2 linked regions of the Aquabacterium sp. OR-4 genome follow. The protein of the gene in region 1 binds, or shares a complex with, the protein of each later gene. Links are inferred from orthologs where the notes say so. Each region holds a gene or a part of one and is shown on either strand. Other genes may lie near its edges. The genes, in order: tldD and pmbA.

Region 1 (3,252 bases):
GGTCGGCCACGATGCCGGCCACCAGGCCCTCGAAGCGGCTGTCGAAGCCGTGTTCCCGGGCGTACAGCTCGGCGTGCTGCTGCACCACCCAGCCCAGGTCGCCCGGCACCGGCTCGCGCAGCAGCGCGGTGCGGGTGAGGGCGCGGCCGTTGCCGGCGGCGGCCGGCTGCAGCAAGGCCTCGATCCGGCCCATGGCCGCCACCACGGCCTGGCGGTCGGCCACCGGCAGCGGGGCCAGCAGGGCCGCGGCCTCGTCGCAGGATTTCTGCTGCAGCGGCGCCAGCACCGCCTGCCCGGCGGCGGTGAGGCTCAGCAGGCTTTGCCGCGCATCGCGGGTGCTGCTGGCACGCTGCAGCCAGCCGGCCTGCTCGAAGCGCTTGAGGATGCGGCTGAGGTAGCCGCCATCCAGCCCCAGCGCCCGGGCCAGCTGGCTGGCCACCGGCGCCGGCTGGTGCGCCAGCTCGTACAGCACACGCACCTCGGTGAGCGTGAGCGGGCTGCCCAGGTACGGCGCCAGCACGCCGGCGTGCCGGGTGTAGAAGCGGTTGAAGCGCCGCACCGCGGCAATGGCGGCGGCATCGGGGGCGTCAACGGCATCGGCGGCACGGGCGGTCGCCGGGTCGGGCGGCGGCGGGGGTTCAGGCCAGGTCATGCTTGCCATCGTCAATCAAATGATTGCCTTGGTCAAGCAATTGCCGGCCGCCAGCCCTGCGCCGAGGGCCTTGGCGGCCCGGCCATCCGGCCGCTGTTGCGCGCCATTTCGGCCCAGCGCCAAAACACCCCGGCTCCTACAATGGCCCGATGATTTCGCGCGAACCCACCCTCGAGCGGCTAGCCACCGCGCAGCAACTGCTGATCGATCCCTTCGGCCTCGACGAGGCCAAGATCGCGAATGCGCTTGCAGTGATCGGCCAGCACCGTGTCGACGACGCGGATCTCTACTTCCAGATCACCCGCCACGAGGGCTGGAGCCTGGAAGAAGGCATCGTCAAGAGCGGCAGCTTCGGCATCGACCAGGGCGTGGGCGTGCGCGCCGTGGCCGGCGAAAAAACCGCCTTCGCCTACAGCGACGACATCTCCGAAGCCAGCCTGCTCGACGCCGCGCGCACCGTGCGCTCGATCGCCGCGGCCGGCCAGAGCAAGCGCATCCAGGTGGGCCGCGCCGCCAAGGTGGCCGCCAGCCGCGCGCTGTACCCCAGCACCGACCCGATCGGCACCCTCGACAGCGCGCAGAAGGTGGCCCTGCTCGAGAAGGTCGAGCGCATGGCCCGCGCGCGTGACCCGCGTGTGGTGCAGGTGATGGCTGGCGTGGCCGCCGAATACGACGTGGTGCTGGTGGCCCGCGCCGACGGCACCCGCGCCGCCGATGTGCGCCCGCTGGTGCGCCTGTCGGTCACGGTGATCGCCGAGAGCAACGGCCGCCGCGAGATCGGCTCGGGCGGCGGCGGTGGCCGCTACGGCCTGGGCTACTTCCAGGACGAGCTGCTGACCCAGTACGTCGACCAGGCCGTCAACGCCGCGCTCACCAACCTCGAGTCGCGCCCGGTGCCGGCCGGCCAGATGACCGTGGTGCTGGGCCCGGGCTGGCCCGGCGTGCTGCTGCACGAGGCCGTGGGCCATGGCCTGGAAGGCGACTTCAACCGCAAGGGCAGCAGCGCCTTCAGCGGCAAGATCGGCCAGCGCGTGGCGGCCAAGGGCGTGACGGTGCTCGACGACGGCACCATCCCCGACCGCCGCGGCAGCCTCAATGTGGATGACGAAGGCCATGCCAGCCAGCGCAATGTGCTGATCGAGGACGGCATCCTCAAGGGCTACATCCAGGACAGCATGAACGCCCGCCTGATGGGCGTGAAGCCCACCGGCAACGGCCGCCGCGAGAGCTACGCCCATGTGCCGATGCCGCGCATGACCAACACCTACATGCTGGCCGGCGACAAGACCAGGGACGAGATCGTCGCCAGCATCAAGCGCGGCGTCTACGCCACCAACTTCGGCGGCGGCCAGGTCGACATCACCAGCGGCAAGTTCGTGTTCTCGGCCAGCGAGGCCTACTGGGTGGAGAACGGCAAGATCCTCTACCCCGTGAAGGGCGCGACCATCATCGGCAACGGCCCCGACGCGCTCACGCGCGTGAGCATGATCGGCAACGACCTGCAGCTCGACACCGGCGTGGGCGTGTGCGGCAAAGAGGGCCAGAGCGTGCCGGTGGGCGTGGGCCAGCCGACGCTGCGCATCGACGGCCTCACCGTGGGCGGCACAGCGTGACCTGGCGCGTCCGGCAGCGCGGTGCCGCCGCCACCCAGCGGGCGGCTTGGCCGGCCGGCTTTGGGTGGCCGGGCGCTCGGCCGGCGCCGCTGCGCCCGCGTCATGCGCCTGTCAGCCCGCCCGTGCTACATTCGCCGCCCATGCGCGCCCCGCGATTTTTCTTTGCCTACTTTTGGTTCTCGCCCCTGACCGGCGGCTGGAGAGGCAAGCGCGCGTAAGCACCGCAAACCGAACACCCAGAAAACCGCCGGTTCACCCCGGCGGTTTTTTTTCGTCTGTTCGGATCGCAAACACCCCCACGACACGGCAATCCGTCCACAGGAGTACCCCATGGCCCCGAAATCCCCCAGCAGCCACACCAGCACGGACGCGGGCTATGGCTACACGCTCAGCGAGAAGACCAGCCAGACCGACGACCAGCGCATCCAGGAGGTGACCCCCTTGCCGCCGCCCGAGCACCTGATCCGCTTCTTCCCGATTGCCGGCACGCCGGTGGAGACGCTGATCGCCGACACCCGCCGCAGCATCCGCAAGCAGCTCGAGGGCAAGGACGACCGCCTGCTGGTGGTCATCGGCCCCTGCTCGATCCACGACCCGGCCGCGGCGCTGGAGTACGCGCGCAAGCTCAAGACCGAGCGCGAGAAGTACAGCGACACGCTGGAGATCGTGATGCGCGTGTACTTCGAGAAGCCGCGCACCACGGTGGGCTGGAAGGGCCTGATCAATGACCCCTACCTCGACGAGAGCTACCGCATCCACGAAGGCCTGCGCATCGCGCGCCAGCTGCTGGTGGACATCAACCGCCTGGGCGTGCCGGCCGGCAGCGAGTTTCTCGACGTGATCAGCCCGCAGTACATCGGCGACCTGATCAGCTGGGGCGCGATCGGCGCGCGCACCACCGAAAGCCAGGTGCACCGCGAGCTGGCCTCGGGCCTCTCCGCCCCCATCGGCTTCAAGAACGGCACCGACGGCAACCTGAAGATCGCC
Region 2 (3,273 bases), on another replicon or contig:
CAGGATGGCCGTGGGCACGAAGTTCAGGCTGATCTGGCGCATCTGCTCGCCAAAACCGGGCATGGGCTTGTCGGCCACGTCCAGGGTGGCTTCGGGCGTCACGTCGCGCGGCGCCGGGCCGGTGCCGCCGGTGGTCAGCACCAGGTCGCACTTCACCTCATCCACCAGTTCGCGCAGCGTGGCGGCAATCGTCTCGCGATCGTCGGGAATCAGCCGCGGCTGCCAGGTGATCGGGTTCTTCAGCGCCTTGCCCAGCCAGTCCTGCAGCGCCGGGATGCCCTTGTCCTCGTAGATGCCGGTGGAGGCGCGGTCGCTGATCGAGACCACGCCGACGGTCACCGCATCGTGCTGTTCAGTCGTCGTGCTCATCGTCGTCTTCGCTCGATTCTTCGGGGTTGGCGGCGCCATCGGCGGCGGCCAGGTACGGCTTGATGAACTGGAACAGCGCGCGGTAGCCGCGGCCGTTGCGTTTTTCAGGCGCGGCGGCGGCGTCGGTGCGCGCGGCGCGCACCAGGCTGCGCAGCTGCTGCAGGTCGCTGCCCGGGAACTCTTGCGCCCAGCGGGTCACGGCCTCGTCGTTGGCCACCATCTCGTCGCGCCAGCGTTCGGTGTTGTGCAGGCGCAGCGTGTCCTTGGCCGAGCCGAGCTTGTAGGCCGCCACCGCCTCGCGCAGCGGTGCCTCGTCGGCAAAGCGCATCTGCTTGCCCACGTACTGCAGCTGGCGGCGCCGGCCCTCGTGGCTGCGCGTGCGGCGCAGTTCGTCGAGGGCGTTGCGCAGGCCCTCGGGCATGTCGAGCGCGGCCAGGCGGCTGGCCGGCAGCTCGGACAGCTCGACGCCCAGCTTCTGCAGATCGTGGGCCTGCTGCTTCAGCCGGGTCTTGCTGGGGCGGCCGGTTTCGATGGCGATGCCTTCGAGGCCGGCGGTTTCTTCGGGGAGGGCGTCGGTGGGACGTTGCCGCATGGGGCTCTGGCAGGGTGGGTGGGGTGGCTATGATTGTCTCTTACCTCCGCCGCCCCCCCAACCGCCGCGCCGCGCGTCAACAAGAGTCACCAAGAACACCCCATGTCCGGATCCACCACCTCCCAGGGCTTCGCCTTCGACCGCGAGCAGTTCCAGCAGATCATCGAGGACACGCTGGACATCGCGAAGGGCCTGGGGGCCAGCGACGCCGGCGCCGAGGTCAGCGAGGGCGCGGGCCTGTCGGTCTCAGTGCGCAAGGGCGAGCTCGAGAACGTGGAGCGCAACCGCGACAAGAGCCTGGGCGTCACCGTCTACCTGGGCCAGCGCCGCGGCAATGCCAGCACCAGCGATTTCTCGCGCGCCGCCATCGAGCAGACGGTGCGCGCCGCCTACGACATCGCCCGCTTCACCGCCGAAGACCCCGCCGCCGGCCTGCCCGAGGCCGAAGACCTGGCCACGCCCGATGTGGCGGGCATGGACCTCGACCTGTTCTACCCCTGGGCGCTGAACGCCGACACCGCGGCCGAGCTGGCGCGGCGCAGCGAGGACGCGGCCTTTGCCACCCATCCGCGCATCAGCAACAGCGAAGGGGCGGGCGTGTCGGCGCAGCAATCGCACTTCTGGGCCGGCAACTCGCGCGGCTTTCGCGGCGGTTATGCCAGCTCGCGGCATTCGATCTCGGTGGCGCCGATCGCCACCCACCGCCGCGACATGCAGCGCGACGCCTGGTACACCTCGGTGCGCGACCCGCTCGAGCTGGCCGCGCCCGAGGCCGTGGGCCGCTATGCCGCCGAGCGCGCGCTGTCGCGCCTGAACGCCCGCAAGATCGCCACCTGCGAGGTGCCGGTGCTGTTCGAGAACACGCTGGCCGCCGGCATGATCAGCGCGCTGGTGCAGGCCACCAGCGGCGGTGCGCTGTACCGCCGCGCCACCTACCTGCTCGACAGCCTGGGCCAGGCGGTGATGGCCGATCACCTGGATCTCGACGAGCAGCCGCACATCCGCAAGGGCAAGGGCAGCGCGCCTTTCGACGACGAGGGCGTCACCACCCGGCAGCGCCGCGTGGTGCAGGCCGGCGTGCTGCAGGGCTACTTCCTGTCGAGCTACTCGGCGCGCAAGCTGGGGCTCAAGACCACCGGCCACGCCGGCGGCTCGCAGAACCTGCGCCTGTCGAGCCGGCTCACCCAGCCGGGCGACCACCTCGAGCAGATGCTGCGCAAGCTGGGCCGCGGCCTGTTTGTCACCGAGCTGATGGGCCAGGGGGTCAACGGCGTCACCGGCGACTACTCGCGCGGCGCGGCCGGCTTCTGGGTCGAGGGCGGCCGCATCGTGCACCCGGTGCACGAGGTCACCATTGCCGGCAACCTGAAGGACATGCTGCGCGGCATCGTGGCGCTGGGCGCCGACGAGTACGTGTCGGGTGGCAAGCGCGTCGGCTCGCTGCTGCTCGAGCGCATGAAGGTCGCCGGCAGCTGAACGGCCAACGCATCCAGCCGGCGCTGGATCAGGGCTTACCCTTGATTCCGCGCTGCGGCACGGCCATCTTCAGGTAACTGCAAGCTGGCCTGGCCGAGACTCCCGCCCGACTCGGCGCCACCTTTGCGGCGCTGCCATTCAGACGAGGAGATCCCGCATGGAACGCCGTTCATTCGTACGCAGCGCTGGCCTGGCCGGCATCCTGGCCGCTGGCGCCGCACCGGCCGTGGTGCAGGCCCAGGCCCAGATCCGCTGGCGCCTGGCGTCGAGCTTCCCGAAGTCGCTCGACACGATCTACGGCGGTGCCGACGAGTTTGCCAAGAAGGTCGGCGAGCTGACCGGCGGCAAGTTCCAGATCTCGGTGCACTCGGCCGGTGAGCTGATGCCCGCCTTCGGCGTGGTCGATGGCGTGCAGAACGGCACCGTCGAAGCCTGCCACACCGTGCCGTACTACTTCTTCGGCAAGGACGAGGCCTTTGCGCTGGGCGCGGCCATTCCGTTCGGCATGAACAGCCGCCAGATGACGGCCTGGATGCTGGAAGGCAACGGCCTGAAGCTGATGCGCGAGTTCTACGCGCAGTACAACATCATCAGCTTCCCGTGCGGCAACACCGGCGCCCAGATGGCCGGCTGGTACCGCAAGGAGGTCAAGAGCGCGGCCGATGTGAAGGGCCTGAAGTTCCGCATCGGCGGCTTTGCCGGCAAGGTGCTTGAGCGCATGGGCGGCGTGCCGCAGAACATCCCCGGCGGCGAGATCTACCAGTCGCTCGAAAAGGGCACCATCGACGCCGCCGAGTGGATCGGCCCGTACGACGACCAGAAGCTGGGCTTCAACA

The links.
Region 2: the proteins of tldD (region 1) and pmbA are in contact, whole or in part, in a solved structure (PDB 5NJ9), measured with the Escherichia coli proteins. The link is inferred for Aquabacterium sp. OR-4 from one-to-one orthologs.

The regions. Positions count from the first base shown.
Region 1 is NZ_JAOCQD020000001.1:304,935-308,186, reverse strand. What follows is about bases 93-3,033. They hold tldD (metalloprotease TldD), read left to right. Parts: upstream 93-801; coding sequence 802-2,265; downstream 2,266-3,033. Other genes in these bases: N4G63_RS01220 (3-deoxy-7-phosphoheptulonate synthase), read left to right, coding at 2,596-3,033; N4G63_RS01230 (bifunctional helix-turn-helix transcriptional regulator/GNAT family N-acetyltransferase), read right to left, coding at 93-661. Outside these bases: more of N4G63_RS01230, read right to left, coding at 1-92; more of N4G63_RS01220, read left to right, coding at 3,034-3,252. UniProt on the Escherichia coli protein: Metalloprotease involved in CcdA degradation. Suppresses the inhibitory activity of the carbon storage regulator (CsrA).
Region 2 is NZ_JAOCQD020000002.1:552,229-555,501, reverse strand. Bases 289-3,250 are described here. They hold pmbA (metalloprotease PmbA), read left to right. Parts: upstream 289-1,063; coding sequence 1,064-2,437; downstream 2,438-3,250. Other genes in these bases: N4G63_RS14700 (TRAP transporter substrate-binding protein), read left to right, coding at 2,595-3,250; yjgA (ribosome biogenesis factor YjgA), read right to left, coding at 353-961; mog (molybdopterin adenylyltransferase), read right to left, coding at 289-369. Outside these bases: more of mog, read right to left, coding at 1-288; more of N4G63_RS14700, read left to right, coding at 3,251-3,273.